Regions from separate parts of the Fictibacillus sp. KU28468 genome, predicted to be linked through region 2. Evidence: riboswitches for the same ligand, from Rfam matches in the RefSeq annotation. Region 2 holds a riboswitch; each other region holds the start of a gene.
The links. Region 2 has a riboswitch for S-adenosylmethionine ahead of metK (methionine adenosyltransferase). Riboswitches for the same ligand answer to the same signal wherever they lie in the genome.
Positions count from the first base shown of each region.

Region 1 (10,076 bases), 1.9 Mb from region 2:
CTGCCAGAGCAAGGTCAAGATCCGGAATGAGTCCTTCTTTCGTTCCTTCGACCACGTAAAAGGCGAGGCGCTCAGCAAGAGGCAGTTCCAAGACCGGAGTTTTTGCCTCCTTTTTCTTGCCTCGGTAGAACTCTGTAAAGGCTGCCAGATTCTCGTCGTTCGTCTCAAACAGCAAGGCTTTTGCCATCTCTACTTCCTTTTCTGGGATAGAAGCATAGCGTTCAAGCTTTTCAGTGTTGACGATCGCGTAGTCGAGCCCAGCCTGTGTACAGGCATATAGATATACCGCGTTTAAGATTTCCCGGCCGACCGGCGGGAGACCGAACGATACGTTGCTGATGCCAAGGATCGTCTGGCATTCAGGAAGTGTTTCTTTCAGCTTTCTCAAACTTTCCACTGTCGCATTGGCAGAACCGATGTATTGTTCATCTCCTGTTCCGACAGGGAAGACGAGAGGATCAAAAATAATATCGCTCGGAGAGATTCCGTATTTGTTCACAAGCAGATCGTAGGATCGTTTGGCGATCTCGAGCTTTCGGTCTGTTGTGACCCCCATGCCTTTTTCATCGATCGTACCGACAACAACGGCTGCTCCGTAACGGGAGATGATAGGGGCAACTTTCTCAAACCGCTCCTCGCCGTCCTCTAGGTTAATAGAGTTGATAATGGCTTTTCCCTGCGAGTATTTCAGGGCTATCTCCAGCACCTCGTCGTCCGTTGAATCAATAACAAGAGGCACTTTCACTTTTTTTACAGCTTCCTTAATAAAATTCTCCATATCCTGAAGCTCTTCACGGTCAGGATCCGCAAGGCAGATATCTATGACATGCGCGCCTTTCTTAACTTGCGCGCGGGCGATCTCTGCTGCTTCTTCAAACTTGCCTTCAGCGATCAGCCGCTTAAATTTTCGTGAACCGATAACATTGGTACGTTCGCCGACCATCAATGGGCGCATGGATGGATCATCATAGATCAGCGGCTCAATCCCCGACACGGCATGGGAATGGCTTTCTGGGACAGTACGCGGCTTCAGCGGTTTTAACGCTTCTGCGATGGCCCTTATATGGTCTGGTGTCGTGCCGCAGCAGCCGCCGGCGATGTTGAGCCAGCCTTCTGCGGCAAAGGCGCTGATTTTCTTTGCGAGAGTTTCTGGTGTTTCATGATAGTTCCCGTCTTCATCCGGAAGGCCGGCATTCGGATAACAGCTTACCGCTGAAAGAGACAGTGCGGATAAAGAGCGGATGTGGTCGGTCATAAATTCCGGCCCCGTTGCACAGTTGAGCCCTACAGCCAAAGGTTTCATGTGCTCAAGCGAGATGTAAAAGGCTTCAATCGATTGGCCGGCCAGTGTCGTACCCATCGGCTCAATCGTGCCTGACACCATGAGCGGGACTTCCTTTCCGGCTGATTTAAACGCCCGTTTAATGCCGATAAAACCTGCTTTAACATTGAGCATATCCTGGCTGGTCTCGAGGAGAAGCAAATCAACCCCGCCGTCCAGAAGGCCTTTTGCCTGTTCTTCATAGGAAGAGGTCAGCCCTTCAAATGTTGCGCCTCCTGTAACGCTCAACGTTTTTGTAGTTGGTCCCATTGATCCGGCAACGAAGCGGGGCCAATCAGGAGTGGAGACCTTATCGGCAGCTTCCCGCGCGATCTCTGCTGCTATTTTGTTCGTTTCATATGCTTTATAGCCGAGGCCGTATTCGTCGAGCACGATATCAGTGGCCCCGAACGTATTGGTTTCAACGATATCAGCACCTGCTTCTAAATATTGCAAATGGACATCCAGAATTACATCAGGACGGGTAAAGTTCAGGTTTTCATTGCAGCCGTCCAGGTCTTCGCCGCCAAAGTCTTCGGCAGTCAGATTGGCTTGCTGGAGGATGGTGCCCATTGCCCCGTCCATGATCAGTATTTTATTCTTAAGCTGTTGTTGAAGGGTTTGATTAGACATTCTGAATCCTCCTTGTTTTTTTGCGGTCAATTTCGTAGGCATACTCCGTCAGTTCAGCCGTCAATTCATATCGCATGAATGGAGTGATCAGATAGAGGCCATTAAACAGTTCAGAAGCGGCATCTATCAGAGATTTTGAGATGGCAAGGCCTTCCCTTGCTGCGGAAACTGGGTCGTCTTTAAACTTCGCCATACGGTCACGCACGTCGTCTGTCAGTTTGATGCCCGGCACCTCATAATGAAGAAAGTCAGCATTGCGGCTTGAGGTGAGCGGCATAATCCCAACGTAGAAAGGAACGGGCAGATCTTTTACAGCTTCGTGGAACTCCAGCAGTATCTCTTCAGAGTACACCGGCTGGCTGATAAAGTAGTCCGCGCCGCTTTCTATTTTTTTCTCTGCCCTCTGAACCGCTCTTTCCAGTGACTTCACATTTGGATTAAAGGCGGCACCGACGGTAAATTGCGTTTTTTGTCCCAAGTCTTTTCCGGAAAGTGAAACCCCTTCGTTAAACTGTTTGATCATTTTGATCAGTTCTATGGAGGTAACATCATAGACGCTTGAAGCTCCCGGAAAATCGCCTACCTTTGCCGGATCCCCGGTAATTGCCAAAATATCGTGAAGTCCGAGTGTATGCAGCCCCATGAGATGAGACTGCAGACCGATAATATTCCGGTCTCGGCAAGCGAGATGAACGATCGGCTGGACTCCAGTCCGTGCCTTAGCCAAAGAAGATAGGGAGGTATTGCAGATTCTTGGTGATGCCAACGAGTTGTCTGCAAGCGTAATGGCATCTGCCCCGGCTTCTTTCAATGCCTTTGCTCCTTCAAAAAAACGGGAGGTATCAAGCTTGCGGGGAGGATCAAGCTCAACAATGACCGATCGCCTTTCTTTTAGAATATCAGGCAGGGAAATCCCAGGTTTCTGCCTCGTTTCAACAACGGCAATAGGCTCTGGGCGCTGTCTGACTTCCTTTTCGGTAACAGGCTTCAGTCCATGAAGCTCTTCAGCGAAAGCCTCAATATGAGCAGGAGTTGTTCCGCAGCAGCCTCCGAGCAGGCGGATGCCTTGGTTTCTGAAAAGTGAAGCACTGTTTTTGAAATACTCCGCATCTCCTTCATACTGAAATTTTCCGTCCACATAGGAAGGAAGACTTGCATTCGGATAGGAGGAAAGATAGGCATGCTTGGGAATTTCCACTTCCTCAAGTGTCTTGATCATATGAAAGGGCCCAAGACGGCAATTCAGCCCTACGACATCCGCTCCTAAATCTTCAAGGCGTCTAATCGCTGTATTGATGGGTGTTCTGTCGTTTAGAATACCGACTTCCTGCAAAGAAATCTGCGAGATGATCGGAATGCTGGTCTGGCCGCGTGCAATTTCAAGAACGGTTTCCAATTCTTCCAAATCGTAAAAGGTCTCAAGAAGAAGGCCATCCACTCCTTCCAACAGAAGACAGTAGAGCTGTTCCCTAAAGCTTCTCTTTATTTCTTCAATCGTAAGTGAGCTTGGGCCCGTTCCACGGATTCCTCCGATGGTTCCCAGTACATACGCTTCATTGGCAGCTGCTTTTTTTGCAAGTCTTACAGCCGCACTATTCAGCTCTTTGACTTGCTCCTCCAATCCATATCTTTGCAGTTTAATATAGTTGGCGCTGTACGTATTGGTCTGAATGACATCTGCACCGGCCTGTATGTAAGCCTGGTGGATGGACTGAATCTGATCAGGGTGCGTCAGATTCAGCTGCTCAAAACAGCAATCCGTTCCATACGAGTAGAGAAGTGTTCCCATTGCCCCATCGGCAATCAAGATTTTGTCTTCAAGATCTTTCAATAATCCCATTATGCGGTCCTCCTGTTAGTTCGGTATCTTCCAGCGGCCCAATAAAATAAAAAAAGCCTTCTTAAAGAAGAAGACTTTGAAAGTTCGAGGTCATTCTTCTTATCTTCCAAGTTCGATTCGAACTTGTTGGACTTAGCACCTTTTCAGCTGCAGAGCTGAAGGTTGCTGAGGTGTCAACGGGCCATTCCCTTAACCTCTCTGGATAAGAAACCAAATCGCTATAAAATTAATTCTCTATACCTTACAATAATTGTTGGAAGATTTCAATAGCTTTTTCAAATGAAAAAAATGGTTGAGCTTTTTATCACAGGGGGACTCCTATAATGAAGAATAAGTATACCAACCTTGACGGGATACAAAACACACATACATTTAAAGATTTGCTGCGGTGGAGAAGAGAAAGGCGCGGCAACAAAAAAGATTTAGCTCAGCAGATTCCGCAAAGCCCGAAAAAGGAGATCAGCAGATTAAAAGAAAACCGGCAGCATCATTCCATCACATGGATCGGCCATTCTACTTTTCTCATTCAGATGGGCGGATGCAATATTCTGACCGATCCTGTCTGGGCAAAAAAGATGGGGCTGCAAAAGCGGCTGACTGATCCCGGAATTCCCATCAGACACCTGCCAGAGATCGATCTCGTCTTCATCTCCCATGGCCACTACGACCACCTTGACTTTCCAAGTATTAAAAATCTGACAGGAGATATTTCCTTTTACGTGCCAGCAGGTTTGAAATCAATGTTTCAGAAAAAAGGATATGAGAAGGTATTCGAAGCCAATTGGTGGGATAACTTTTCTGAAAAGGGGCTGTCGCTCACGTTCGTCCCTGCTCAGCATTGGACCAGGAGGACGGCTTTTGATATGAATACTTCTCACTGGGGAGGATGGGTCATTCAAGACATGAAGACAGGAGAAACACTTTATTTTGCAGGAGACACCGGGTATTTCAGAGGCTTTAAGGAGATTGGAAATCAATTTGAACTCGATACCGTTCTTATGCCGATAGGGGCTTATGAACCGGAGTGGTTTATGAAAATATCGCATATTAATCCTGAAGATGCTGTGAAAGCTTTTCAGGAAACAAAGGGAGCCTACTGTATTCCAATGCATTACGGAGCTTACAGGCTGGCGGATGATACAGGGCCTGAAGCCTTGGAGCGTTTGGGTAAAGAGTGGGCTAGAAAGGGAATGGAGCAGCAAGGTCTTAAGATTCTGTCACTCGGGGAGACATGGTGGAAAAGTGGAAAGGAGCAGCCGCAATAGCCTGATTCCCGTTTTCACCTTTAAGGGACATTTATCATACACTACACTAACACTTTTAAAGGTGGAGATAGCAATGGGGTGCATGGTTAATATTTACTATCTGAAGATAAATAGTCTGGCGAGCAACAGTTCATTGAATCTGGGATCAACCTTTCATAATAGCCATACAGCAAATACAAAATCTACAGGCGACAATAGTTCTGTAGGAGATCATTCACCAGCAGAAGCCATGATGAAAAACATGGTCTTTGATCCGGATGTTAATGATCAAAATGAATACGGAAATGCAGATACTGCGGTTGCAAACCAGCCTTAATGAAATGGAGCAATAAAAGAAGAAGGGGGGTCACCTCATGCCATATTTGTTTAATATTTTTAATATCAAAACGAATGGTGTGACCATGAACGGTAACATCGATATCGGCCCGACCGTCCATAACAGCCATACAGCCAATACAAAGTCAGTTGGTTCTACGATCTCTCTTGGAGACTTTTCTCCGTCAACTGGATTTATGGTGAACAGCAACATCGATCCGGATATCAGCGACCAAGGCCAGGTAGCGAACCCGTCCGCTCCAGTCACTAACCAGCCTTAACGTTCACCCGCCTTTTTTTACCGAAAGAGGGAGTCTGTCCAATCAGCTTTTTGTTCAAGCCATACACTGTAGGTAAAGAGCGAAAAGGATGGAACAGATTTGCGTTTTTCTTTCAGAATAGGAAAAATCATCACAAATGGTGTGACTCAAAATGGAAACATCGATATTGGAAGTACCGTCCAGAACAGCCATACAGCCAATACCAAATCGGTAGGGGCGGTTGTGGCGTTCGGTGACTGCTCAGATGCCTGCGCGTATATGATCAACTTCAACGAAGACAACGACGAAAATGATATGGGTCAAAGCGAAGGACAGGACGATCAGCAGAAATAATGAAGGAGCGCTTAATGGGAGCGCTCTTTTTCTTTGTCCGAGAAGAATTTCTTTTCTCTAAAAAAGAAGTCTGGTGGTAGTGATGGAGAATAATCTTAAAGGAGTTGCCATCGGATCTGGAAAGGATACGCGCCGATTTCGTGAAAATACGATCCAATCTCAAAGAAATACGATCCGATCACTGCAAAATACAGATAAAATGCAATGCACTTACTAGAAAGGAGCACGGAATGAAGTTAAATGAACTGAATAACAGGGTAAATGACATTATTAGCGGCCAAAATGGAGATTATGCTTACTGGATTGAAACGGAGGATGGCCACATTGAGTATCAGGCAGATGAGGTATTCCCAGCCGCAAGCCTTATCAAAATACCCATTTTAATTGAAGCCGTTCGGCAGACAGAAGCAGGTCAAATCGATCTCGCTTCCCGTATTTCATTAAAACAGGAGGTAAGGGTTGGCGGTGCCGGGGTTCTCCAGCTTTTTTCTGATGAATCAGCTGTTACTGTAGCAGATATACTCACGTTGATGATCACTGTTTCTGATAACATGGCAGCCAACATTATGATTGAAAAAACAGGCATGGAGAGAATTAATGATCTCCTGGCTGAATTGGGCTGCAGCCAGACAGTGCTCCAACGCAAGCTGATGGATTTCGAAGCTGTTAAGCAAGGAAAGAACAACTATACTTCCGCAAGAGATGTTATTCTTCAGCTGAAGGAGATTGACAGGGGAGGCAGGTTAAAGGACAAGAGCAGCCAAACCATACTTCATATTCTTCAAAATCAGCAGTTTCGCTATAAGCTTCCCGCCTATATGGATGAAGAAAAGATAACCATCGCGAATAAAACCGGAGAATTGGACGGAGTAGAGCACGACGCAGGCATTTTCACGTTTAAGAGAGAAAAGCTGTTTGCAGCGGTTCTAACGAAAAATTTACCGAGTGAAGCAGAAGGAAGACAAGCCCTGGCGCTTATTGGGAAAGCGTTGAATGACTATCTCTTGAGTTATCAAAAAAATTAGAAAAAATTGTTTTTGGCTTCTTCGACAAAAAATGATAAAATTATGAATACTTAATGAAAACGTATACATAACAACAGAGGTGAACAGATGATTACGAATCAAAATGATCAAGGGCTCAAGCGGGGCATGAAAGCGCGGCATTTATTTATGATCTCCCTGGGTGGTGTAATCGGAACCGGATTCTTTCTCGGTTCGGGAATGACCATTCATGATGCAGGTCCGGCAGGCGCGGTGATTTCTTATCTCGTTGGCGGATTTATCATGTACTTGACGATGCTCTGTCTTGGTGAGCTTTCAGTTGCTATGCCTGTATCCGGTTCTTTCCAAACATATACGACTAAATTTATCGGGCCTGGAACAGGTTTTGCCGTCGGATGGCTCTACTGGCTAGGATGGGCGGTTACCGTAGCCCTGGAATTTTTCTCAGCTTCAGCTTTAATGCAGAGATGGTTCCCTCATTCCGAACTTTGGATGTGGAGCTTAATTTTTGCAGGTATATTATTTTCTTTGAACGCACTCTCTGCGAAAGCTTTCGGAGAATCAGAATTTTGGTTTGCGAGCATAAAGGTTCTTGCCATCATTTTATTTATTATACTTGGCGGAGCGGTGATTTTTGGTCTGGTTGATATGAAAGGCGCCAGCTCAGCTCCAGGCTTCACAAATTTTGTTTCAGCGGGATGGTTTCCGAATGGATTCAGTGCTCTGTTTGTCACCATGATTGCTGTTAACTTCTCTTTCCAGGGAACCGAGCTGATTGGAATAGCTTCTGGAGAAAGTGAAAATCCTGAAAAAACCATTCCACGTTCCATTCGTCAAACGGTTTGGAGAACACTTTTCTTTTTTGTTCTTGCGATTGGTGTGCTTGCCGCATTAATGCCAATGTCTAAAGCAGGAAAAGTGGAAAGCCCGTTTGTCGTGGTCTTTGACAGCATCGGCATCCCGTATGCTGCGGATATTATGAACTTCGTTATCTTAACCGCGCTGCTGTCTGTTGCCAACTCAGGTTTGTATGCGGCAACTCGTATGCTCTACTCGCTTTCAAAAGAAGGAATGGCCAGTCCGGCTCTGGGAAGAGTAAACAAACGCGGTATTCCGATGAACGCGCTGTATATCACAATTGGCGTTGCCTTGCTTTCATTATTGTCTGCATTTAAAGCGGAAAAAACAGTGTTTGAATGGCTTCTGTCATTGGCAGGTTTGGGTGCGCAAGTGGGCTGGATTGCCATTACCGCTTCACAGTTCGCCTTTAGAAGAAAGTTCATCCGTGACGGAGGAAAAGTTGAGGATTTGAAGTTTAAGGTACCGTTGTTTCCAATCCTTCCGCTTTTCGCCACTACGCTGAACCTTGGTGTTTTGATCAGTATGGCCTTTGATCCTGCACAGCGTCTCGCTCTTTATTTAGGTGTTCCTTTCTTTATTGGCTGTTACCTGTATTATTACTTGGTCATTAAGAAAAGAGAAAAAACAGCAGCACTGCAGCGTAAAGCAATATAACGAAAAACAGCATCTCCATTACAGGGATGCTGTTTTTTTGTTTTCATTTTCCAATTATTGTTTTTCGGTTGACAGAATAAAGAAAGTCAATTACTATTGGTAATTGTACAACAATGCTTCAACGCATAAAAGCGTTTAAGTGTTTAAGTGAAACAAAAGAGCATTGCATCAGGGAGAGGTCAAGCATGAACAGTAAAATCAAACCTTCAGGAGTCATCCTGTTATTTTTATTAATTGTAGCAACAATGTTTACAAGCCTTGTCGTTCTTAAGGTAGAACCCCATATTCCGTTGTTTTTCTGTGTTATACTTACCGGTATTTTTGCCGTGTTCTGGGGAGCAGATTGGAAAACGATTGAGAAGGGGCTCATCTCAGGAGTAGTAAGCGGCATACAGCCGCTGCTGCTTCTGATCATGATCAGCTTTGTTATCGCAAGCTGGATGATGAGCGGATCCGTTCCAACGCTTTTATTTTACGGCATGAATATCATTCAGCCCGAATGGTTCGCGCTGAGTGCTTTGTTTATTACCATATTGGTATCAACGTTTACGGGCAGCAGTTTTACGACCGCTAGTACGGTAGGAGTAGCTCTCATGGGAATTGCTCATGTGCTGAACGTGAATCCTGGCTTAGCTGCCGGAGCAATCGTGTGTGGTGCGTGTTTTGGAGATAAGATGTCACCGCTGTCTGATTCCACTAATCTGGCTTCGGGTACGGTAGGTGTCAATTTATTTGAACACATTCGCCATATGATGTGGACCACTGTACCTGCACTAATCATTACAGCAGTCATCTTTTTCTTTGCCGGACATCAGCCGTCAGGAACGTCGATAGCACAGTTGGCTGAAATGAAAAAGACGTTGGGTGAACACTTTACCATTACACCGTTCACGCTTATTTCACCATTTATCGTAATGGTGATGGCGTTCCGAAAGATGCCGATCATTCCAACGCTGCTTACAGGAGTGGTGACGGCTGTCCTCACGACCGTCTTCCTCAATCGGGCCTTTACGATCGCTCATATGATCAATGCGCTGGAAAATGGATTGAATATGAAAACAGGAAGCGATGCGGTTGATGCGATTGTAAACAAGGGCGGTCTTATCCCGATGATGTGGTCGGTTTCACTGATCATCATCGCCCTGTCACTAGGCGGACTTCTTCAGGAACTAGGAATTATCGATATCATGATTCGTTCATTTGAAAACTCGCTTAAGAAAACAGGCCATCTGATTGCAGCGACGGCTGCGTCAGGGCTGGGAGTGAACCTTTTGACAGGGGAAATGTATCTTTCTATCATTCTGCCGGGGCAGGCCTTTAAAAAGCATTATGAAAAAAACGGAGTCCCGTTAATAAATCTTACAAGAACGATGGAGGATGCGGGTACACTGATTAATCCTCTCGTTCCGTGGAGTGTGAGCGGTGCCTTTTTCGCAGCTACCCTCGGAGTATCTGCTCTTGATTACATCCCGTTCGCCTTTTTACTGTACTTGTCACCGCTGTTTACCCTGTTTTACGGGTACACAGGAATTGGATTAGCCAAGAAAAAAGGGCATGCAGAAACACTAT
Region 1 is NZ_CP110666.1:3,789,159-3,799,234, reverse strand. Features, by position in the region: gene metH (methionine synthase) at 1-1,954, opposite strand, end outside; gene OKX00_RS20045 (bifunctional homocysteine S-methyltransferase/methylenetetrahydrofolate reductase) at 1,947-3,794, opposite strand; SAM riboswitch class I at 3,891-4,003, opposite strand; gene OKX00_RS20040 (MBL fold metallo-hydrolase) at 4,118-5,059, shown strand; gene OKX00_RS20035 (spore germination protein) at 5,133-5,375, shown strand; gene OKX00_RS20030 (spore germination protein) at 5,413-5,655, shown strand; gene OKX00_RS20025 (spore germination protein) at 5,755-5,988, shown strand; gene OKX00_RS20020 (serine hydrolase) at 6,219-7,013, shown strand; gene OKX00_RS20015 (amino acid permease) at 7,101-8,507, shown strand; gene nhaC (Na+/H+ antiporter NhaC) at 8,693-10,076, shown strand, end outside.
Region 1: another riboswitch for S-adenosylmethionine. It lies ahead of OKX00_RS20045 (bifunctional homocysteine S-methyltransferase/methylenetetrahydrofolate reductase); the one in region 2 lies ahead of metK (methionine adenosyltransferase).

Region 2 (10,076 bases):
CTGGCTCGCGAGTCCAAGACATGGAGAAGAAAGAATGATGCCCTTGATATTAAAGGATCTTTCCGTAACCGCACGGATCGAAGCAAGCCCGCCCATGCTGTGTCCGAAGAGAAATACGGGCAGGTAGTAGTGAGCAGCTTCACCAATCCACGTCTCGATGGCCGTGATGTATTCATCAAACGAGTCGATGTGCCCCCTGCGGCGAGTTGTCGTTCCCTGTCCCGGAAGATCTCCCATAAGGACGTGAAAGCCAGCCAGATTAAATTGCTGAATGACCCATTCATAGCGCCCATGGTATTCTCCAGCGCCATGGACCATAATGACGACACCCTTAGCTTCCTCCTTAGTTTCCCACTTCCACATAACCCCATCCCCTTCTCAAAATAATTTTCAATTAATCTTTCATTTGATAGAATAAGTTGAAAAGCTGAGGCGGCTTGGTCAAAAGCGAAGGCTGTTGGAGCTCTTGAACACAAATACGCTTTTTGTATTTTGTGAAAGAGCGAAACGACCAGGCTTTTAGCCGCTGAAGCTGGATCAAGAAAAGCTGAAACGCCTTGTTTTTATTATTTTATACGAAATAGGATGTGATATTTTGATCTACCCTTACAATGGCAAACACCCAGTTATCGCAGAGACTGCCTATATTGCAGATTATGTAACCATTACCGGCGATGTTACGATCGGTGAATACAGCTCTATTTGGTTTAACACGTCGATACGCGGAGATGTTTCTCCTACCATTATCGGCAATAGCGTCAATGTTCAGGATAATTCTGTTCTTCACCAGAGCCCTAATCGGCCTCTTATTCTGGAAGACGGAGTAACCGTTGGGCACAGCGTGATCTTACATAGCAGCATCATACGAAAAAACGCACTGATCGGCATGGGATCTCTTGTACTTGACGGCGCTGAAATCGGTGAAGGAGCGTTTATCGGAGCCGGCAGCCTCGTACCCCCGGGCAAAAAGATTCCGCCGAACACCCTTGCATTCGGCCGTCCTGCCAAAGTGATACGGGAACTGAACGCAGAAGATATTGCCGACATGGACAGGATCCGCCGCGAATACCAAGAAAAAGGGCAATATTATAAATCACTTTCAGAAACAGACTGACGCTCTCCGTTAAATTCTATTAAATTTCCATCTGGATCACTGACATAAACCTGATGCCACGGTGTTTTATTATCCGGCTTATTTAAATAAGGTATTTGATGGTGGTCCAGCTTTTTTAACAGTCTCGGAATATCTGTAACACGGATGGCAAAATGACCATCCCTGCTATCCAATTCATCCGTTCCTCTCAAAGCCTTGCCTTTTGCGTTTGCGATCAAATGAAGCTGTGTTGCCCCAAAATCGTACCAAACACCTGGAAAGCCGAACTGAGGCCGCTCTTTGCTCGCCGAAAAACCCAAGATTCCCTCATAAAAATAAAGTGCTTTTTTCAAATCAGTAACTACTAGTGATACATGATGGACTCCTTCGTACATGGCTTCCCCTTTCTTTCCTCTTAATTTTCCGTTCATCACTTTTCTGTTCTTGATAAATCATACCATAAGATGTTTTCTTATTTAAATTGTAGGCTCTATCCTGATAAAATCCACATAATTACCTCCGTTAGAAAATAATTTAGTAAGAGTACGATTGTCGGAGGTGAAATCCTTTGAAACATGTAAAATCCTATGTTCCTTTCCATAGCAATTTCGATCCATGCCAGCCGATCGGAAGAAAGTATTATTCTACTCCTCCTCACTTATATATGACATTCCAGCCCTATAACCTGCCGCAGTTCTCACCACAGGAAGCATTAAAAAAAGGAACGCTTTGGCCGGTATTTTATGATTACTATGAAAATCCTTATGAAAGAAGGAGTTGATCAGGAATGGAAACAGGCCTTCCAGCTGAGTATTATCAGCTCCTCGAGGAATTACAGGCGGTTGATTTTGTGCTTGTTGAATTAACCCTGTATTTAGATACCCATCCAAATGACACAGCCAGCATCCATCAGTTCAATCATTTCGCCCGGGAACGAAAAAAATTGAAGAAAGCCATTGAGTCAAAATATGGGCCGATGCAGCAATACGGAAACAGTTATTCAGGTGCTCCCTGGGATTGGAACAAAGGACCTTGGCCGTGGCAGGTATAAAAGTAAAACCATGGGAGGGCAACTATGTGGATTTATGAAAAAAAGCTGCAATATCCTGTTAAAGTCAGCACATGCAATCCGAAGCTGGCTAAGTTTTTGGTTGAACAATATGGCGGGGCAGACGGTGAGCTTGCTGCTGCATTACGGTATTTGAATCAGCGGTATACGATCCCTGACAAGGTCATCGGCTTGCTCACCGACATAGGAACAGAGGAGTTTGCCCATCTTGAGATGATTGCCACCATGATCTATAAATTGACAAAGGATGCCACTCCCGAGCAGATGAAGGATGCCGGACTCGATACCCACTATGCCAATCATGACAGCGCGCTCTTTTATCATAATGCAGACGGTGTGCCATTTACTACAGCTTATATTCAAGCCAAAGGAGATCCGATCGCTGACCTGTACGAAGACATTGCAGCAGAGGAAAAAGCACGTGCTACGTATCAATGGCTGATTGACATGTCGGATGATCCAGATCTCAATGACGGGCTGAGGTTTTTGAGGGAAAGAGAGATCATCCACTCCATGCGGTTCCGTGAAGCTGTTGAAATTCTAAAAGAAGAGCGTGATCAAAAGGTTTTCTTTTAACCTCATTTATACCGGAAGCTGCAAACCGCTTGAATTCATCCAGGCGGTTTTTTCATTTATTTACAATTTCTTCACAATGCCTTTAAACAGCGGCAATAAACCTCTTGTAATCTGAAAGGGAAATCGTTATACAAGGAGGACTTCCATGGCAAGAGTAACCGGCTGGATCTATGAAAAGGAATGTGATGTGTTTAAATGGGTGAACGGCAGACTGCAGCACCGTTTGCTGGATAAGTATTTCAATGGGATCACACACATTGGCGGAGCAACGTGCACCATTCTAACTACACTGCTTCTCCTGCTTACCATTCCTGTCGATCTGAAGAAATTTGCTGCTGCAGGAATCCTGTCTCTTATTCTCAGCCATATTCCTGTTGCGATCTCAAAGAAATGCTATCCACGGAAACGCCCTTATCTGATGATCGCGGGTACCAAGACCTTCAGTAATCCGCTGAAAGACCATTCTTTCCCTTCAGGACATACGACCGCAATCTTTTCGGTCATCATCCCGCTCGCTTTCATCCATCCAGGATTGCTTACCATACTGCTTCCGCTCGGGTTGTCTGTTGGCATCTCGCGTATGTATCTCGGCCTTCATTACCCAACCGACGTGCTCGCCGGTATGATCCTCGGGATCAGCTCAGGAATCTTTTCCGTGTTTTTACTCAACGTTTATCTCGTTCCTTACTTTTTATAAAATTTAGGAGGGGTTACATGAAAAAAGCACCACAGGAAAACTGTTTGATGATTGTGCAAGAAATCAGTCCGAATCTCAATCCAAGAATCGCTCTAGCAGCAATCTTCAAGCTTCCTGTATTCATGAAAACCTTTGAGCATAAACCTCCGGATTTAATTGTAAAGGTGCCAGGCACCGGCTTTTGACATATGTCAAAAAGCGGTGCCTGGCACCTTTTCAAAAATAAACACTTAAATCGATTCATAAAATAACAAATCGATAATAAACTAGTCGATGTCAATAATAAATTTAGTTTTTCGATAATAAGTTCTTCTCAAAACTCTACTTACATAAAGAAATTCACTTTGTTACTTGCAAAACCCACGTTATTTCCATATCAAGGGTCGGCTCACCATCATTTCACTCAATAAGTAGTCTCTTTACTCGTAAAACTGGTCAATCATTGCCTCTTTTGATCAAAATAACTTTATTTCAAAAGAAAAACCGGCCCAAAGGCCGGTTTTTTTCAATGTATTTATGCGTTTGCTTGATCTTTAAGTGCTTCTGCTTTATCTGTTTTTTCCCAAGGAAGCTCAACGTCTGTACGGCCAAAGTGTCCGTATGCCGCTGTCTGTTTGTAGATTGGACGGCGAAGGTCAAGCATTTTAATGATTCCCGCAGGACGAAGGTCGAAGTTTTGGCGCACAAGATCAACCAATACTTCTTCAGAAACTTTTCCTGTTTCGAATGTGTTGACAGCGATCGATACAGGCTGTGCTACACCGATTGCATATGCAAGCTGAACTTCTACTTTGTCAGCAAGTCCGGAAGCAACGATGTTTTTCGCTACGTAACGAGCGGCGTACGCTGCAGAACGGTCAACTTTAGTTGCATCTTTACCGGAGAATGCTCCACCACCGTGGCGAGCATATCCGCCATACGTATCAACAATGATCTTACGGCCAGTTAATCCAGCATCACCTTGTGGTCCGCCGATAACGAAACGGCCTGTCGGATTAATGAAGTATTTTGTGTTTTCGTCGATCAATTCTGCAGGTACAACAGGCTTGATGACTTGTTCTTTAATGTCGGCTTGAATTTGCTCAAGTGTAATTTCTGGATGGTGCTGAGTGGAGATAACAATCGTATCGATACGAACCGGTTTGTCATCCTCATCATATTCCACCGTTACTTGAGTTTTACCATCCGGACGAAGGTAAGGAACTTCTTCGGTTTTACGCACTTCAGCCAATCGGCGGGACAGGCGGTGTGCCAAAGAGATCGGAAGCGGCATAAGTTCAGGTGTTTCATTGTTGGCATAACCAAACATAAGACCTTGGTCACCAGCACCGATCGCTTCGATTTCTTCATCAGTCATTGAGCCTTCACGAGCTTCAAGCGCTTGGTCAACACCCATCGCGATATCCGCTGACTGCTCATCAATGGATGTAAGAACTGCGCATGTTTCAGAATCGAAACCGTATTTTGCACGGTCATAGCCGATTTCTTTGATCGTTTCGCGAACGACTTTTGGAATATCAACATAAGTAGATGTGGTGATTTCACCAGCAACAAGCACAAGGCCTGTCGTTACGGATGTTTCACAAGCGACACGTGCGTTCGGGTCGTTTGCAAGGATTTCATCCAGGATCGCATCGGAAATTTGGTCACAAATTTTATCCGGATGCCCTTCCGTAACTGATTCAGATGTAAAAAGACGACGGCTTTTAGACAATTGAAATCCTCCTTCTCTATTGAAAGCATAGAGCAATTTTTTTATAAGATACGGTACTCATTCCTATATGGATACTTTGTTTTGTAAAATATTCAGGTTCAAACTGTTTTAAGACATAAAAAAAGCCTTTCCCTGGACCTAAAATACACGAGGGAAAAGGTCTTATTTCTACGCCTTCACCTCTTATTTTCAAGGTTTTTCACCTTGCAGGTTAGCACCTTTTCACTTCACTGCACAAGATGCATATGTGATGATGAAGTGTCGGTTGCTGGGTTTCATAGGGCCTGTCCCTCCACCTACTCAGAATAAGAGTAGCCGTTCCCGAAATATAATAGCGCAGTTCGACAAACCTGTCAACTTGAAAAGCTATACTCTCCCTCTCCGGCGGGAGTCTGGGAGATCCTTCAAACGGAATTAAGTACCAATTATAAATGAAAGATTATGCTTTTAAAAACAAAGAGCCTGATTTATGAACCAATTTACAATTTGCTAAATAAAATAGTATACATTATTTGTTTCAATGTGTTATACTAATTTCGAATTTACTTACGATATTAATGATAAATATATTTCTTAAAAGGATGGTTTTGCGAACATGAATACGGTTGATTTAACGACGACTTTAGATGACATTCTATCCAGCGCTGCTACTCATGAAAATCTACCTGTACCTATGCTAGTTGAAAAGGCGCTGCTCCGAAATGAAGGCATTTTATCTTCAACCGGTGCTCTCAGGGCCACTACTGGAAAATATACTGGACGTTCTCCCGAAGACAAATTCATCGTGGATGAAGCTAGCACACAAGATAAAATAAACTGGGGCAAAATCAATAAGCCCTTTAACGAAGAGAAATTTGAGCAGCTCTATAAAAAAGTACTTCATTACTTAGGACAAAAAGAGGAATTGTTTGTATTCAAAGGATTCGCTGGTGCCGACCACGCGTACAGGCTGCCTATTCAGGTGATAAATGAATTCGCTTGGCATAACCTGTTTGCCCACCAAATGTTCATCCGTCCGACAGCTGAAGAACTAAAAGGAATCGAAGCGGGGTTCACCGTGGTATCTGCACCAGGATTTCAAGCAGATCCTGCTGTAGACGGGACCAATTCTGAAACCTTCATTATTATATCATTTGAAAAGCGTATCGTGTTGATCGGAGGAACTGAATATGCAGGAGAAATTAAAAAGTCCATCTTCTCAGTGATGAACTACATTCTTCCTGAAAAAGGGATCCTTTCTATGCATTGCTCCGCAAATGTCGGGCAGGAAGGCGATGTAGCTCTGTTCTTCGGATTATCGGGTACCGGGAAAACTACGCTCTCTGCTGATCCGCATCGTTCATTGATCGGGGACGACGAACATGGCTGGGCTAATACTGGTGTTTTTAACATTGAAGGCGGCTGCTATGCAAAATGCATCAACCTCTCTGAAGAAAAAGAACCGCAGATCTGGAATGCGATCCGTTTTGGAAGCGTTCTCGAAAATGTCGTTCTTGACCATGAAACACGCGTAGGTAATTATAGCGAAGGTACGTTGACTGAAAATACTAGGGCTGCCTATCCAATTCAGGCGATTCCGAATATTATCCAGCCAAGTGTTGCTGGTCATCCGAACACGATTATCTTCCTGACAGCTGATGCATTCGGCGTATTGCCTCCGATCAGCAAACTGACAAAAGAACAGGCCATGTATCATTTCCTTTCCGGCTACACGAGCAAACTTGCCGGAACAGAACGAGGAATCACATCTCCTCAAGCGACCTTCTCAACATGCTTCGGTGCACCGTTCCTTCCATTGGATGCAACTGTATATGCCGAAATGCTCGGAGAAAAAATCGATCATCATGAAGTAGAAGTATACCTGGTGAATACCGGATGGTCAGGCGGAGAATATGGTGCCGGCAAGCGCATGAACCTTTCCTACACAAGAGCCATGGTTCAGGCTGCCCTTCAAGGGGAATTAAAATCTGTAGAGACGATAACCGACCCTATTTTTGGACTGCATACACCAGTACATTGCCCAGGTGTTCCTGATCAAGTACTTCAGCCGAAAAAGACTTGGGAGAACCCGGAAGATTACGACCACAAAGCAAAAGAGCTTGCAAGTAAGTTCAAGGAAAACTTCGAAAAATTCAACAATGTGCCAGCAGAAATTAAAAGTGCAGGACCGCTTTGCTAAGTTAAGAAAAACTTTAGAGCCCTGGGCACTAAAGCTAGATCCAAAACTCCTACAAACCGCTTCCCAGCCGAAGCGGTTTTTTTATTTTCCATAAAAAGGTTGAAATCGACACTTATGTCATTTATAATAACGACATAAGTGTCATTTTAATTCCTAGGAGTGATTTCATGGAAAAGAAAGCAGGTAATACATTAAGGCAGAACAAATCTTTTAAGTTTTTAATGTCGGCACAGGTCATTTCCAATCTTGGTGACTGGCTTAGCATCATGGCAATTTTTTCATTGATGGCTTTTAAATGGAACGCCTCACCGCTGGAGATGTCATTTGTCATTATTTCACTTGGACTCCCCATGACGGTTCTTGGACCGGTTGCTGGCGTGATCGCCGATCGCATGAACCGTAAAACCATCATGGTTTGTTCTGATTTTTTCCGCTGTATCATTATTCTTGGTTTGATCGTTGCATCTGTGCCTTGGCATGTGTACATTCTGCTTATTCTTCTGGGAATCTTCTCCTCTCTTTTTACTCCCGCCAAAAGCGGCATGCTGAAAGAAATTGTGTCCGATGACGATATGCAGCAGGCTGCTTCGATCAGCTCTGTCATCCAGGACGCGACGAAGATTATCGGTCCTGCCATCAGCGGATTTTTAGTAACCACGGCTGGAATCAGCAGCGTTTTTATTCTTGATTCAGCCAGCTTTCTCTTGTCCGCTTTGCTGCTGTTCGTGCTTCCAGGTGTTAAACCGCTTCACGTAAAAGAAAAACGCACAAAAGGATCTGTTATATCAGATTTAAAAGAAGGCTTTCAATATATGAAAACAGTACGCTTTATTTTGTTTGGCACTGGTCTCATGTTTGTTTCCATGTTGATCTTGCAGATGGCAGATGCCCAGTTTTCCGTTCTGATCCGATTACTCGAGACGGGCAGCCCGGCATTGGTAGGTCTAGTGGTCACCTGCTCAGGAGTTGGCTTTCTCGTGACCGGCCTATGTTTGACAAAATGGCAGATCAGTTCTCCATGGCTGGCAATGACGATCGGTATCTTCTCGCTTGGAGGCGGTTTTATGATCATGGGATATCTGGCTTCTCTCCAGCTTCCCCACCCATTTATCTGGGCTCCTGCGCTAACCTTCTTAGCTGCCTCAGGCGCAGGTTTAATCTTCATCCCTTTCAATACAGCCGTTCAGAGACTAACACCCGTTCATATGACAGGAAGAGTATTTGGCCTGACGGGAAGCATTATAATGCTAGCGACTCTTATAGGCCCGGTGACTGGCGGATTTGCTGGAAATCAATTCGGAGTGATCTCCGTATTTATTGTTTCTGGCGCTGGACTTGTTACAATAAGCATAGCGGCATTGTTTTTACGAAAATCGATTGAACGGAGCGATCAGTATGTCACCGAAAGTGCCTCACGAGCACAAGGAACAACGACAGCGTGAAATTTTAATGGCATCTAAAAAAGTGTTTGCCCAAAAAGGCTATGAAGCTGCCTCTATTAAAGACATCATGGATGCCACTTCCATCAGCAGGGGCGGAATCTATGCCTACTTCTCAAACAAAGAGCACATCTTTCTTTCTCTATTGGAACAAATGATGGAGGATAACCGCAAGGAGCTGGATGAGCTCCTTCAAAAGAATAATGGATCCGTTTGGAAAACTCTCCTTACCTTATTGGATGACTACAGAAGGGCTGAATACGAAGACACGGAAAATCTTTTTAGTGCGGCAATCGTTGAATATGGAATTACGCATTGGCGAAAACCGGAAAACAGAGATTACATCGAAAAACGATACGAAGGTGCAGCCAGTATTTTTAGCGTTCTAATCCAAAAGGGTGTGGACGCCGGTGAGTTTAATCCGATTGCCCCGGTTGATGATATTAGCCGGTTCATGATTAGCTTTCTTGATGGGCTAGCCATTTCAGCGATTAGTCTGACTCATGACCTCATGCGTACCGGAAAACAGATGGATCTTTTTGAATCCACATTAAAAATGATGCTCAACGTACAAAAGCCGGACTTGTCACAAAGGTGACAGCTCCGGCTTTTCTTTGTTTTGCGTTTTCATCCACTCACAAAAAGCATAGGTTATTTTCCGGTTTTCCTGCGGCGGAAAATGATGAGTATATTGCGGGTAGAACCAGGATTCTACTTTTTTCTTTGGCTCCAGGCATTCTTTCAGCATTAAAGAATGCTTGATTCCAACATTTTCATCACGGCTTCCATGGATTAATAAGAGCGGAACGTTAAGTTCGTCGCAGAAATATACAGGTGAACGTGTCCTATACCCCTCCGGATTTTTAGCAGGTGTTCCGCCGATGACCCTTTTCATCATTTTGCGGAGGTCTACTCGTTCTTCATAGGTAAGGACCATGTCAGAAACGCCTCCCCATATGACGAGTGAGCGGGCTTCAGGAAACTTTAACGCTGTAAAAAACGCCATCGGTCCGCCTCTGGAAAACCCAAAGATATGGAGCTGATCCTGATCAACAGAAGGCAGTGATTGGAGCACCTCAAACGCATGAAATGCATCGCACCGGTCTTCCCCGCAAAAATCTTCACGCCCCTCTCCCCCTTCATTTCCCCGATAAAACGGGGCCATCACAACAAACCCCTGTGAAGCAAGCTGGATGATTCTCGGAATGCGTACCATCCCTACTTTTTTAATCCCTCCCCGTAAATATAAAAATCCAGGAAGAGGCTGTGTCTGATGTTCAGGGATAGCTAACAGCCCTTTTACAGTTAA
Region 2 is NZ_CP110666.1:1,364,554-1,374,629, reverse strand. Features, by position in the region: gene OKX00_RS07110 (alpha/beta hydrolase) at 1-363, opposite strand, end outside; gene OKX00_RS07105 (gamma carbonic anhydrase) at 596-1,114, shown strand; gene OKX00_RS07100 (VOC family protein) at 1,087-1,524, opposite strand; gene OKX00_RS07095 (spore coat associated protein CotJA) at 1,662-1,874, shown strand; gene OKX00_RS07090 (spore coat protein CotJB) at 1,881-2,144, shown strand; gene OKX00_RS07085 (manganese catalase family protein) at 2,169-2,738, shown strand; gene OKX00_RS07080 (phosphatase PAP2 family protein) at 2,884-3,435, shown strand; gene OKX00_RS07075 (hypothetical protein) at 3,453-3,620, shown strand; gene metK (methionine adenosyltransferase) at 3,950-5,149, opposite strand; SAM riboswitch class I at 5,330-5,461, opposite strand; gene pckA (phosphoenolpyruvate carboxykinase (ATP)) at 5,745-7,328, shown strand; gene OKX00_RS07060 (MFS transporter) at 7,496-8,770, shown strand; gene OKX00_RS07055 (TetR/AcrR family transcriptional regulator) at 8,724-9,365, shown strand; gene OKX00_RS07050 (alpha/beta hydrolase family protein) at 9,354-10,076, opposite strand, start outside.

Region 3 (10,076 bases), 1.9 Mb from region 2:
GTTCATTTTCGAGGAGTCTCGCACCTTCCACTTCAATCAACTTTTCATTGAAGATTTTCAAGCAAAAAGGAGCTGCTGAAGGTCAATTTTTGACTTTCAGGACAGCCCCTTTTTATGATTAGCTGATGATCGCGGATGTCCCTACTAATGATTCCGGAGTTCTTCCGAGTGCCAGAAGGCTGATCTTGGCATAGCCGGCATTGGGGCAGCTGGAGATGGTTTTTCGCAGTGCCTCGATGTCTTTATCTGATAAAAGTTTTTCAATCTCACCTTTATAGAGGCGGATGACGGACCCTTGAACAAACTCAGGGGAATAGCGTCTGCAATCTTCATTCATAATAAGACAGCCCATGTATTGATATTTAAACTGAAGTGCACGAGTCAGATTGATGATGTGCACCCATTTTTCATAAAGAGAAGGGTACGTGCGTTCAAGGTTTTCTAAGGACTCTTTTGCTTCTTTCAATTCGCTGTGGCTGCACATCGTAATCATACTAATGCACCTTCCTGCTGCCAAGGTTTTCTTAGTGTAATAACCTCAGCCAACTCCTTGCTTCGTGCTCTGCGGATCTTGCGCATTTCTGCACGGTCTTTCGCAGTATCAAAAAGGAATTTTTCTTCTTCTGTTTCAGGGATGACTGCCGGTACTTCAACCGGACGTTTGTCTTCACCTAAAGCAACGAAGGTTAAAAAGGCTGTAGCTGCGATTCTTCGTTCCCCAGTGATAATATCTTCAGCGATAACTTTACAGAAAATCTCCATAGAGCTTTTTCCTGTATAGGATACGAAAGACTCAATGCATACTGAATCGGTCTGGTGAATCGGATGCAAGAAATCAATTGAATCGGTTGATGCGGTTACACATGTTTTTACACGTGCATGACGTCGCGCCGATAATGAGGCGGCACTGTCGAGTTTTTTCATCAAAACTCCGCCAAACAATGTGTTGTAGTTATTCAAGTCACAAGATAAGACCTGATCTGTATTTATAATGCGGCTTTCGCTCGTTTTTTTAGCTTCCAAAACAATCTCCCTTTCTCGTCGTTACATCTTTTTATATTGGGACGCATTATCGTTTTTGCGTTTCCCTCTTACAGTTTCCTAGTGTACGCCTCCAAGAAAAGGAAGTAAAATTGTTATTTTTCATCATTTACATAGACGAAATCTATGTAAATGCTTTCAGATATACAGAAAAGGCATAGATGATTAAATGCAAAAGGCGGCTCTCCAAAGAGAACCGCCCCATTATTTACTCTTCTGATAATTGTTCTTTTGCGTAGCTGAGCCACTCTTTCGCGGCAAAAGATAAATACTGATCTTTGTTCCAAATCAGGGCGAGATGCCAGCTGATGGAAGGATTGACGACTTTAATCGCACGCACTTCATCCGTCAGATGCCGGCAGATGCTCTCGGGCAGCAGGGAAACCCCTAATTTACACACGACCATCTCCTCGATAAAGGACCATTGTGAGCTTTCTGACGTAATGTGCGGACTGAAGCCAGCCTGATTGCAGGAGGAGATGATGCGGTCATGGAGGACGAAATCTTTGTTAAAAAGGATAAATGATTCCTCTCTTAGCTCAGCTAAATTTATTTCGTCCCGGACAGCAAGCGGATGGTCAGGATGGATGATGAGCCGCAAGTCCTCTTCCATAAAAGCAAAATACTGAAACATATCGGTGTTTGTCGGGAGCACGACAACCCCGATATCCAGTTGAAGGCTGGCCACTTCTTCTTCGATTTTTTTTGATCCGTCTTCCATAAGCTCGAAGGTAATGTGGGGATATCTGTCATGAAAACTGCCAATCAGTTTTGGAAAAAGGCGGGGATCAAAAATCGGAGGAAGCCCGATTCGAATATGCCCTTTTTTTAATCCGAGCAGGTTGTCCAGCTCCATCTCCAGGTTGTTGAATGCTTTATCGACCAGCTTGGCCTGGTCGAATATGGTCTGGCCGGCATCCGTAAGTGTCAGTCCTTTTCGTGAGCGGTCAAAAAGTACAACCCCAAGCTCATCCTCCAGATTCTTGATCATCTTGCTGATGGTGGGCTGGGTAATGAAAAGGGCATCAGCCGCCCGTGTAAAGCTGTTATATTTGGCTACTTCAATAAAATACTGTAATTGTTTAATATCCACGATTGCACCTGCTTGCCGATGAACGGCGTTATTTTTCTGTAGTTTATCACGATTGCGGGATAAAAACCAAAATAGGGCAAATATGCATATACTGTTTTATTGAAATTGGTAAAGGCAGGGATGGCAGATGTACAGACAGCGGCAGGTTGTGGATGTGAAAAGGGGAAATGTGACGGGCGACGTGTCAATCGATACGGTGTATCTTACCGCTGAAAAAACAGTGGACAGTCCATACTGGATGAACATTGCGGCCGTGGTTCAGGACGGCAGGACCAACCAGTATGTGCAAATCCCTCTTAAAGAAAACTCAGGGTACAATCCTACCCTCTTTCTCGGAGATTTTACAGGAGATAAGGTAGAAGACATCATGGTCGTTATGGATACGGGAGGCAGCGGCGGTATGATCAATGCCTATGTATTTGCCTTCAGAAACGGCCAGTTCAGACCTCTTTTTGACTCCGGCGTATTCAGTGACCGGTATAAGTACAGAGTGTTTTATCTGGAGCAATATGAAGCTCAGGTCAACAGCTATAACCTGAATCAAAAATTTATTATCGATTTAAGTACGAGGGACAAGGAATACTTGTCTGAGATTTACTACCCGAATGGAAGATTAAAGGCTCCCATACAAGGATTTGTCTCACCTTTAAGCGGTCTTTACCCGGTGGACTTTGGCCGAAATGGCGTGTATGAACTGTTGGCTTACCAAAACATCGCCGGCAGATATAACGCTGACCGCCTCGGATATGTCCAGACTACCCTGAAGTGGAATGGCAGTGAGTTTGGTGCGGAGATGCAGAACGTTGCGATCTTTGGCGGAGATATCCGTGGATAAGCCTGGTGGATTAACCTCTTGTTTTGGAGAGGTTTTTTATATGATAAAAAAACCATTGACTTTCCCCCATTTGCGGATTAAAGTAATAACTATATTTTCTAAAAATTAAATATTCATTCTCTTATCAAGAGTGGCAGAGGGACTGGCCCTATGACGCCCAGCAACCGTTCCGTAATGGAATTGGTGCTAATTCCAGCAAAACAGCATGTCTGTTTTGAGAGATAAGAGAGGACGAATCCGTTATACATAAGTGATGAAACCTCTCTTTTTCCAGAGAGGTTTTTTTATGTGCTGAAGGGCCTGTCCTCCCGCCGGCTTGAGAAGAGAGATATACAAAAAAGGGAGCTGGGGAAATGAAACGATTCATTAAAAGCGCGGCAATCTCCGCGGTGGCTTTATCACTTTTATTAACGGGCTGTTCATCCGAAAGCAATACCGCTTCATCAGCTGGCAAACATGAAAAGGTTTCGTTCGATAACGTACCGAAGCGGTTTGCCAAAGGGCAGGGAGCCCGAATCAAGGTTATCCGTAAAATCGGGGGTGATGATCATACAGCCCAATTTTTAGCAGGTGCTAAAGCGGAAGGAGAGGCACTTGGTTTTACCGTTGATACCTACACAGCAAACGGTGATACCGCCAAGTTCCATGATGCGATTGCCCAGGCGGCTGATGAGAATTACGACGGTTTTATCATCTCTCACGGTGATGATGCGGCTACCATAAACGATATTAAGAAGCTTCGGGAAAAAGGAAAGAACGTGGTGACGTTTGATTCCAATCCGAACCTCGCGAAAGTAGGCGGTGTCACACTTACGTCTCAGGACGATGAAGCCCTTGCCAAGCTGGCTCTCGATCAGCTCGTTAAAGAGAACAAAGGGAAGGCCAACATCGTTTATCTTTGGGTAGACGGGTTCCCGCCGATGGTGCGACGCAACGCCGTCTATAAAGAAACATTGAAGAATAACCCGGGAATCAAGGAAGTAGAACGCTTTGGCGTTGCTTCTGCAGATACGTCGGTCCAGACGCAAAATGCGGTGACGGCCATGCTGAACAAACATAAAAAAGGCGAGATTGATGCCATTTTTGCCACATGGGATGCCTTTGCGATCGGGGCTGCACGTGCGATTAAAGAAGCGGGACGCAACGAAATCAAAATTTACGGAATTGACGTCTCCAATGCAGACCTTCAAGAAATCCAGAAAAAAGAAAGTCCTTGGAAGTACACGGCTGCTGTTGATCCTAAGCTCATTGGGGCAGTGGATATGAGAATTCTTGCTAAAAAGCTTGCGGGTGAAAAAACACCTCAAAAATATGATTTGAAAGCTTCTCTCGTTTCACAAAAGGTTCTGCAAAAATCAAACGAGGGTGTGAACATGGTCAACCTGTCCAAAGAAATTAAAGGCTGGGGCCAGTCTGATGCGTTTGAGGAAGATTGGATGAAGACACTAAAGGATCACTACCAAAAGTAAACAACAGTCGGACATGAAGCTGAATGGGACTTGACCAGCCTATTAAGGGTCTATCTCATGCATCAGTACGTGATGGAAATCTTTAAGTAAATCAAAATCCAGCATTAAATGAAAACTTGCACTCTCTTTCTAGGCTTAAGAGAGTGTTTGCTTTGAGGGAAGGGGAGAAGCAGATGGCTCTGTTGGAGATGAAGGATATAAGTATTGAGTTTCCGGGTGTAAAAGCGTTGAATCGTGTGAGCTTTGCCAGTGAGACCAGCCGGGTTCATGCGCTGATCGGAGCGAATGGGGCTGGGAAATCGACCCTTATGAAAATTCTGTCGGGAGCCTACAATCATTACACGGGCGAGATTCATTTGGACGGAAAAAAAGCGGCCATCACTTCGCCGAGAGATGCCCTGGACGAAGGAATTCAAATCGTCCATCAAGAGGTTGACACCGCGCTGATCCCGTATTTAACCGTTGGTGAAAATATTCTGCTGCATGATCTGGTCAACGAGATGGGTAAAAAGCAGCTTGTAAGATGGAAACAGCTGCATAAGAAGGCATCGCAAATTTTGGAAGAGATGAACATCAACGTCTCTTCCAAAAAGCTGGTCAGTGAGCTTACACTTGCTCAAAAGCAGATGGTTCTCATCGCCCGAGCGGTTTCAGCACAGTGCCGTTTTCTAATTTTGGATGAACCGACTGCGCCGTTAAGCCATTCAGAAACAAACGAACTGTTCCGGATTGTCAGAAACCTGAAGTCTAAAAATGTAGGCATCATATTCATTTCTCACCGGCTGCCGGAAATCTTTGAAATCTGTGATGACATTACGGTGATGAGGAACGGTGAGTTAGTCATAAAAGAATTTATTTCGGAAACTTCAATCAACCGGATCATCGAGCAGATGCTCGGCAAGGCGCTGGATGAGCAGTTTCCTGCCTTGAACGGAAAAGTGGGAGAAACTGTTCTTGAGGTAAAAGGGCTTTCTGACGCCGAGAAGATCAAGGATTTGAACTTAACGGTCCGTGCTGGTGAGATTATCGGAATCGCGGGACTTGTAGGAGCAGGAAAAACAGAGCTGTGCAAAATCCTGTTCGGCTGTACAAAGATTACAGCAGGCGCTGTTCTTCTCAAGGGGAAGAAACTGAAGCTGAAAAACCCGCATCAGGCGGTAAAGCAGGGCCTGGCTCTCGTTCCGGAAGAACGGAGAAAGGAAGGGATTCTGGTCGCGGAATCGGTTGCTGCTAATCTAACAGCCGCCAATCTTGGACAGTTCTCCAAGGTACTAAGTTTTCTGGATCGCCGGGCGGAAAAACAAAAGGCTGTTGAAATCATTCAAACCTTAGGCATTAAGACGCCATCTGAGAAAACGAAGGTTCAAAATCTTTCCGGGGGAAATCAGCAAAAGATTGCGATCGGCAAATGGCTCATCGCAGATGCCGATGTTTATATTTTTGATGAGCCGACGAAGGGTGTAGATGTAGCTGCTAAGAAGGACATTTTTGAACTGATCTCCGCGCTGGCAAAACGGGGCAAAGCCATCCTTTATGCGTCCTCAGAGTTTACAGAGATCTTAGGTATCACGAACCGTCTTTACGTGCTGTATGACGGACGCAGTGTGAAAGAGCTCGAAACCTCAGCAGCGACGGAAGAAGAGCTATTATTCTATTCAACAGGAGGAAGGTAGATGGAGCTTTCAAAACCAATACCAGCCCAAGTTTCTCCAAAAAAGAAATTTGAGCTGTTCGACTTTTTTTATAAATATGGAACGATCTTAACCATTCTGGTCTTAATTGGTGTGTTCACTGCGGCCAATCCCTCCTTTGTGCAGGGACATAACCTGATGAACATTTTACGGTCGATCTCCATCGTTACCATCATTGCGATCGGCATTACGATATCACTGTCCGTCAACGGATTTGACCTTTCTGTCGGATCTGTGGCCTCTCTTTCGAATGCCATTGCGGTCTCAATGTTTGTCTGGTTCTCCCAGAACACGGTAGTAGCGATTCTTTCCGCCCTCGCTGCCGCTCTGATTGTAGGCATCATTAACTCCGTGATGATTGTTAAAGTGAAAATACCGGATATGCTCCTGACGCTTGCCACCATGTTTATCATCCAGGGGATTGCACTCACGTACACGAAAGGGGCGACCATCTCGCAAAACATGGTCATGCCTGATGGAACGTTTGCGACGGGCAAGATCAGTGCAGCGTTCGAGAAAATAGGACAAGTCCCTTGGATCATCGTGATCATGGCAGCGGCAGTTGTTCTCGTCTATGTTCTTCTCAATTACACAAAGCACGGCCGGTACATGTATGTCATCGGCGGGAATGAAGAAGCAGCAAGGCTTTCAGGCATCCCGGTAAATAAATATAAGGTAGCGGCCTATCTGCTGTCCGCTCTTTTTGCTTCGATCGGCGGCATTGTTTTGGCATCAAGAGTGATGACTGCTGAAATCAATGCAGGCACTCCATATTTAATGGATGCTGTGGCTGCGGCTTTTATTGGTTTTTCGGTGTTTGGTGCAGGCAAACCCAATGCTTTTGGAACCCTGATCGGCGCTGTTTTGATCGGTATTCTGCAGAACGGCCTCGTCATGATGTCTGTGCCTTACTATTCCATGGACATTGTGAAGGGAGCGGTTCTCGCATTTGCACTGGCGTTAACCTATTATAAACAAAAAAAATAAACAGGAAAGGGGCTGTCCAAGAAGTCTGTAAGCTGTTGATTTCCGTTCCAGGCTGCTCGCTTTTACCGGCGCGAGCTCCTACTTCCGCGGGGCGTGCGGTGAGCCTTACCGGCGTGAACCCTACTTTTTGGTGCAAGCACCGGCGGGAGTCTCACCTGTAACGCTAGTCCCGCAGGAAAAGGAAGGCTCCGGCAGCTTTTTATCGCACGAAGAAAATGTGAAGTTCATTTTCGAGGAGTTTCGCATCTTCCACTTCACTTAACTTTTCATTGAAGATTTTTCAAGCCAAAAAGGGGCTGCCTGAAGGTCAATTTTCGACTTTCTGGGCAGCCCCGTTTTTATAAACTCATAAAAAAATGACTGTTTGTCCTTTCACCACATAACTTAGGATAGGGAGTTTTTTTTCTCCACTATGTATGGATAGAGGATTTCGGATGGAATGCACCGCGATTAAAAAAAGTATAAAAAATAAGATCCCTATAATGTCTTCACCTTTCCTCAGGGAATCAACGGATCACCCCGGCCATAATCCAGCAGAAAAGTGCTGGATTTTTTTGTGTTCTTTAATAAAGGGTAAAGACGAGGAACATCGAATTAGTTTATATTGGAAATTTAAGATAGGAGCGATAAAAAATGGTGGAAGAATACTATCAAAATTGGCTCAAACACAGGACTGTACTGCACGATCTGCTGGATCAGATAGGGCCGGAGCATGTGTTTTTTAAACCATGGATAGATGGTTTTTCAATGGGAGAGCTGGCGGTTCATATCGCAAGTTCCACAGAAATGTTTTTGGAAACGATTAAAAACGGGCAGTTTGTATCGCCTGCCACACCGCGTGAGTTTCAAACGATGGATGAGGTCCGGGAGATTGTTCAGGAGTTCACTCAGAAATCAAAAAGGGATTTTTCTGTTCTGGAAAGTGTTCATTTGAGCAAGAAAATTGATATTTTCGGGTATGAGGCGCCAGGGAAGTATTGGATGGAAAGTTTAATTGATCATGAGATTCACCATAAAGGACAGCTGTTTGTGTATGCTCGTATGACAGGTGCAGAGAAGGTTCCTTTTTTCAAGCAGCTCCCTTCAAGAGCAGTAAATGATGCTGCAGCCGATTGACAGGGGCTGCAAGTTATACGTACAATACGAGTACGTACTTGTACACATATGAAAGAATGGAATGATGAATGTGCTTTTTGTAACAGAAATGCCGACAGAAGCCAGAGACAAAATGCTGTATGCCGCGCTCCAGCTCTATACAGTTAAGGGATATAAAGAAACGTCAGTCCTTGAGATTGTTGAGCGGGCGAGGGTGTCAAAAACAACATTCTATCAATCGTTTGGCAGCAAAGAGGAGCTGCTTGCCGCCCTTTGCACACAGCTGGCTGAAGAGATCATTGCAGATGTGGAAGCTGCTGTTCAAAGGGAAGAGAAAATTAGCGAAAAAGCCTACGCCGGCATCCGCCGTTATATTGAAATATGCGAAATGAAGTCTAACGCTGCCAAACTATTATTAATTGATTCAGTGGGTGTAAGCCTTACGGTAGAGAATGTTCGCCGGGAAGCCTATCGCCGATTTGCCAGCCTGCTCTATAATACGGTTCAGGGGACCATGCCAGCATCCGTTCCTGATCAGGAAGTATTGGTCGTCTCACAGGCCATGGTCGGTGCGGTCAATGAGGTCGTCATCCAAACCCTGTTTGAATCAGACATTGAGCTGGATTTGGACCAGCTGGCCCGTTTGCTTAACCGGATTGTTGTCGGAGCTTATGTCAATCTATCTTTATAAAATCGGCTGTTTGCTGGTTTTATACGGAAGTAGTACCAGTACGTATTCGTATTCACTGCTAAAGGAGGCGAATGGTTCATGAAAGGATGTTTATTGACAGGTTATCCTGGTTTTCTTGCCTCAAAGCTTCTGAAAGAAATGCAGCAGCGAAATGAAGATACGCAATTCGCGCTTATTGTCCACCCCAGCCAGCTGGATAAAGCAGAGCGCTTGGCAGCTAACAAGCAAAATGTGCGTCTTTTTGCAGGAGATATTACGAAGGATGGACTGGATTTGGATGCTGAACAAACAGAGTGGCTGAAGGAACATATGACACATGTCTTTCATCTGGCTGCGGTTTATGATCTTGCCGTACCAAAAAAGATTGCAGAAGACGTCAACATAACGGGCACTCGCAATGTGAACACCTTCGCTCAATCACTTCCACTCTTAGAGCGCTACATCTACTTCAGCACAGCCTATGTTTCAGGAAAAAGGGTTGGCGTTATTAAAGAAGATGAGCTTGATCAAGGACAGACCTTTAAGAACCATTACGAATCTACAAAGTTTGAAGCAGAAAAGCTCGTGGCAGAGCTTAAAAATGTACCTTACACCATTATTCGGCCTGGGGTAGTGGTGGGACATTCCGTGACCGGGGAGACGGTTAAGTTTGATGGCCCCTACTTTATTATGCGCTTTTTAGACCGTCTTCGATATATACCTATTCCTTATTTGGGCAAGTCGGAGGCCCTGTTTAACGTTGTGCCTGCTGACTATATCGTTGATGCCACATTATGTCTGGCGCAATCAGAAGACGCTGTAAATCGGACGTTCCACCTCACAGATCCTTCACCTTATGAAAGCCGGGAGCTTTACCGCATGGTTTGCAACGAGCTGCTCGGCAAAACACCTTCGTGGACCATTTCACCAGCTCTTGTTGAATTTGCTCTTTCTATTTCTATATTCCGGCGTTTTTTTAAAGTAGAAAAAGAAGCGCTGGAGTATTTCCGATGTACCTCACAATATGATGCTTCAGGAGCCAAGGATGTGCTGGCAAAAGGCGGCGTTCAATGTCCTGATTTTAAAAATTATGTGTCCAGCATGGTGAAATATTATAAAGTGCACAGGAGAGATCCTGATAAATTAATTCAAGTGAAGTAGGAGGACAGTAAAATTCCGAAAACACTCATAGCGA
Region 3 is NZ_CP110666.1:3,866,991-3,877,066, reverse strand. Features, by position in the region: gene OKX00_RS20445 (hypothetical protein) at 1-79, shown strand, start outside; gene OKX00_RS20440 (hypothetical protein) at 119-493, opposite strand; gene OKX00_RS20435 (acyl-CoA thioesterase) at 490-1,023, opposite strand; gene cidR (cidABC operon transcriptional activator CidR) at 1,250-2,134, opposite strand; gene OKX00_RS20425 (hypothetical protein) at 2,262-2,969, shown strand; SAM riboswitch class I at 3,088-3,197, shown strand; gene OKX00_RS20420 (sugar ABC transporter substrate-binding protein) at 3,323-4,438, shown strand; gene OKX00_RS20415 (sugar ABC transporter ATP-binding protein) at 4,612-6,111, shown strand; gene OKX00_RS20410 (ABC transporter permease) at 6,112-7,116, shown strand; gene OKX00_RS20405 (hypothetical protein) at 7,152-7,277, shown strand; gene OKX00_RS20400 (hypothetical protein) at 7,244-7,378, shown strand; gene OKX00_RS20395 (DinB family protein) at 7,750-8,232, shown strand; gene OKX00_RS20390 (TetR/AcrR family transcriptional regulator) at 8,294-8,902, shown strand; gene OKX00_RS20385 (SDR family oxidoreductase) at 8,981-10,042, shown strand.
Region 3: another riboswitch for S-adenosylmethionine. It lies ahead of OKX00_RS20420 (sugar ABC transporter substrate-binding protein); the one in region 2 lies ahead of metK (methionine adenosyltransferase).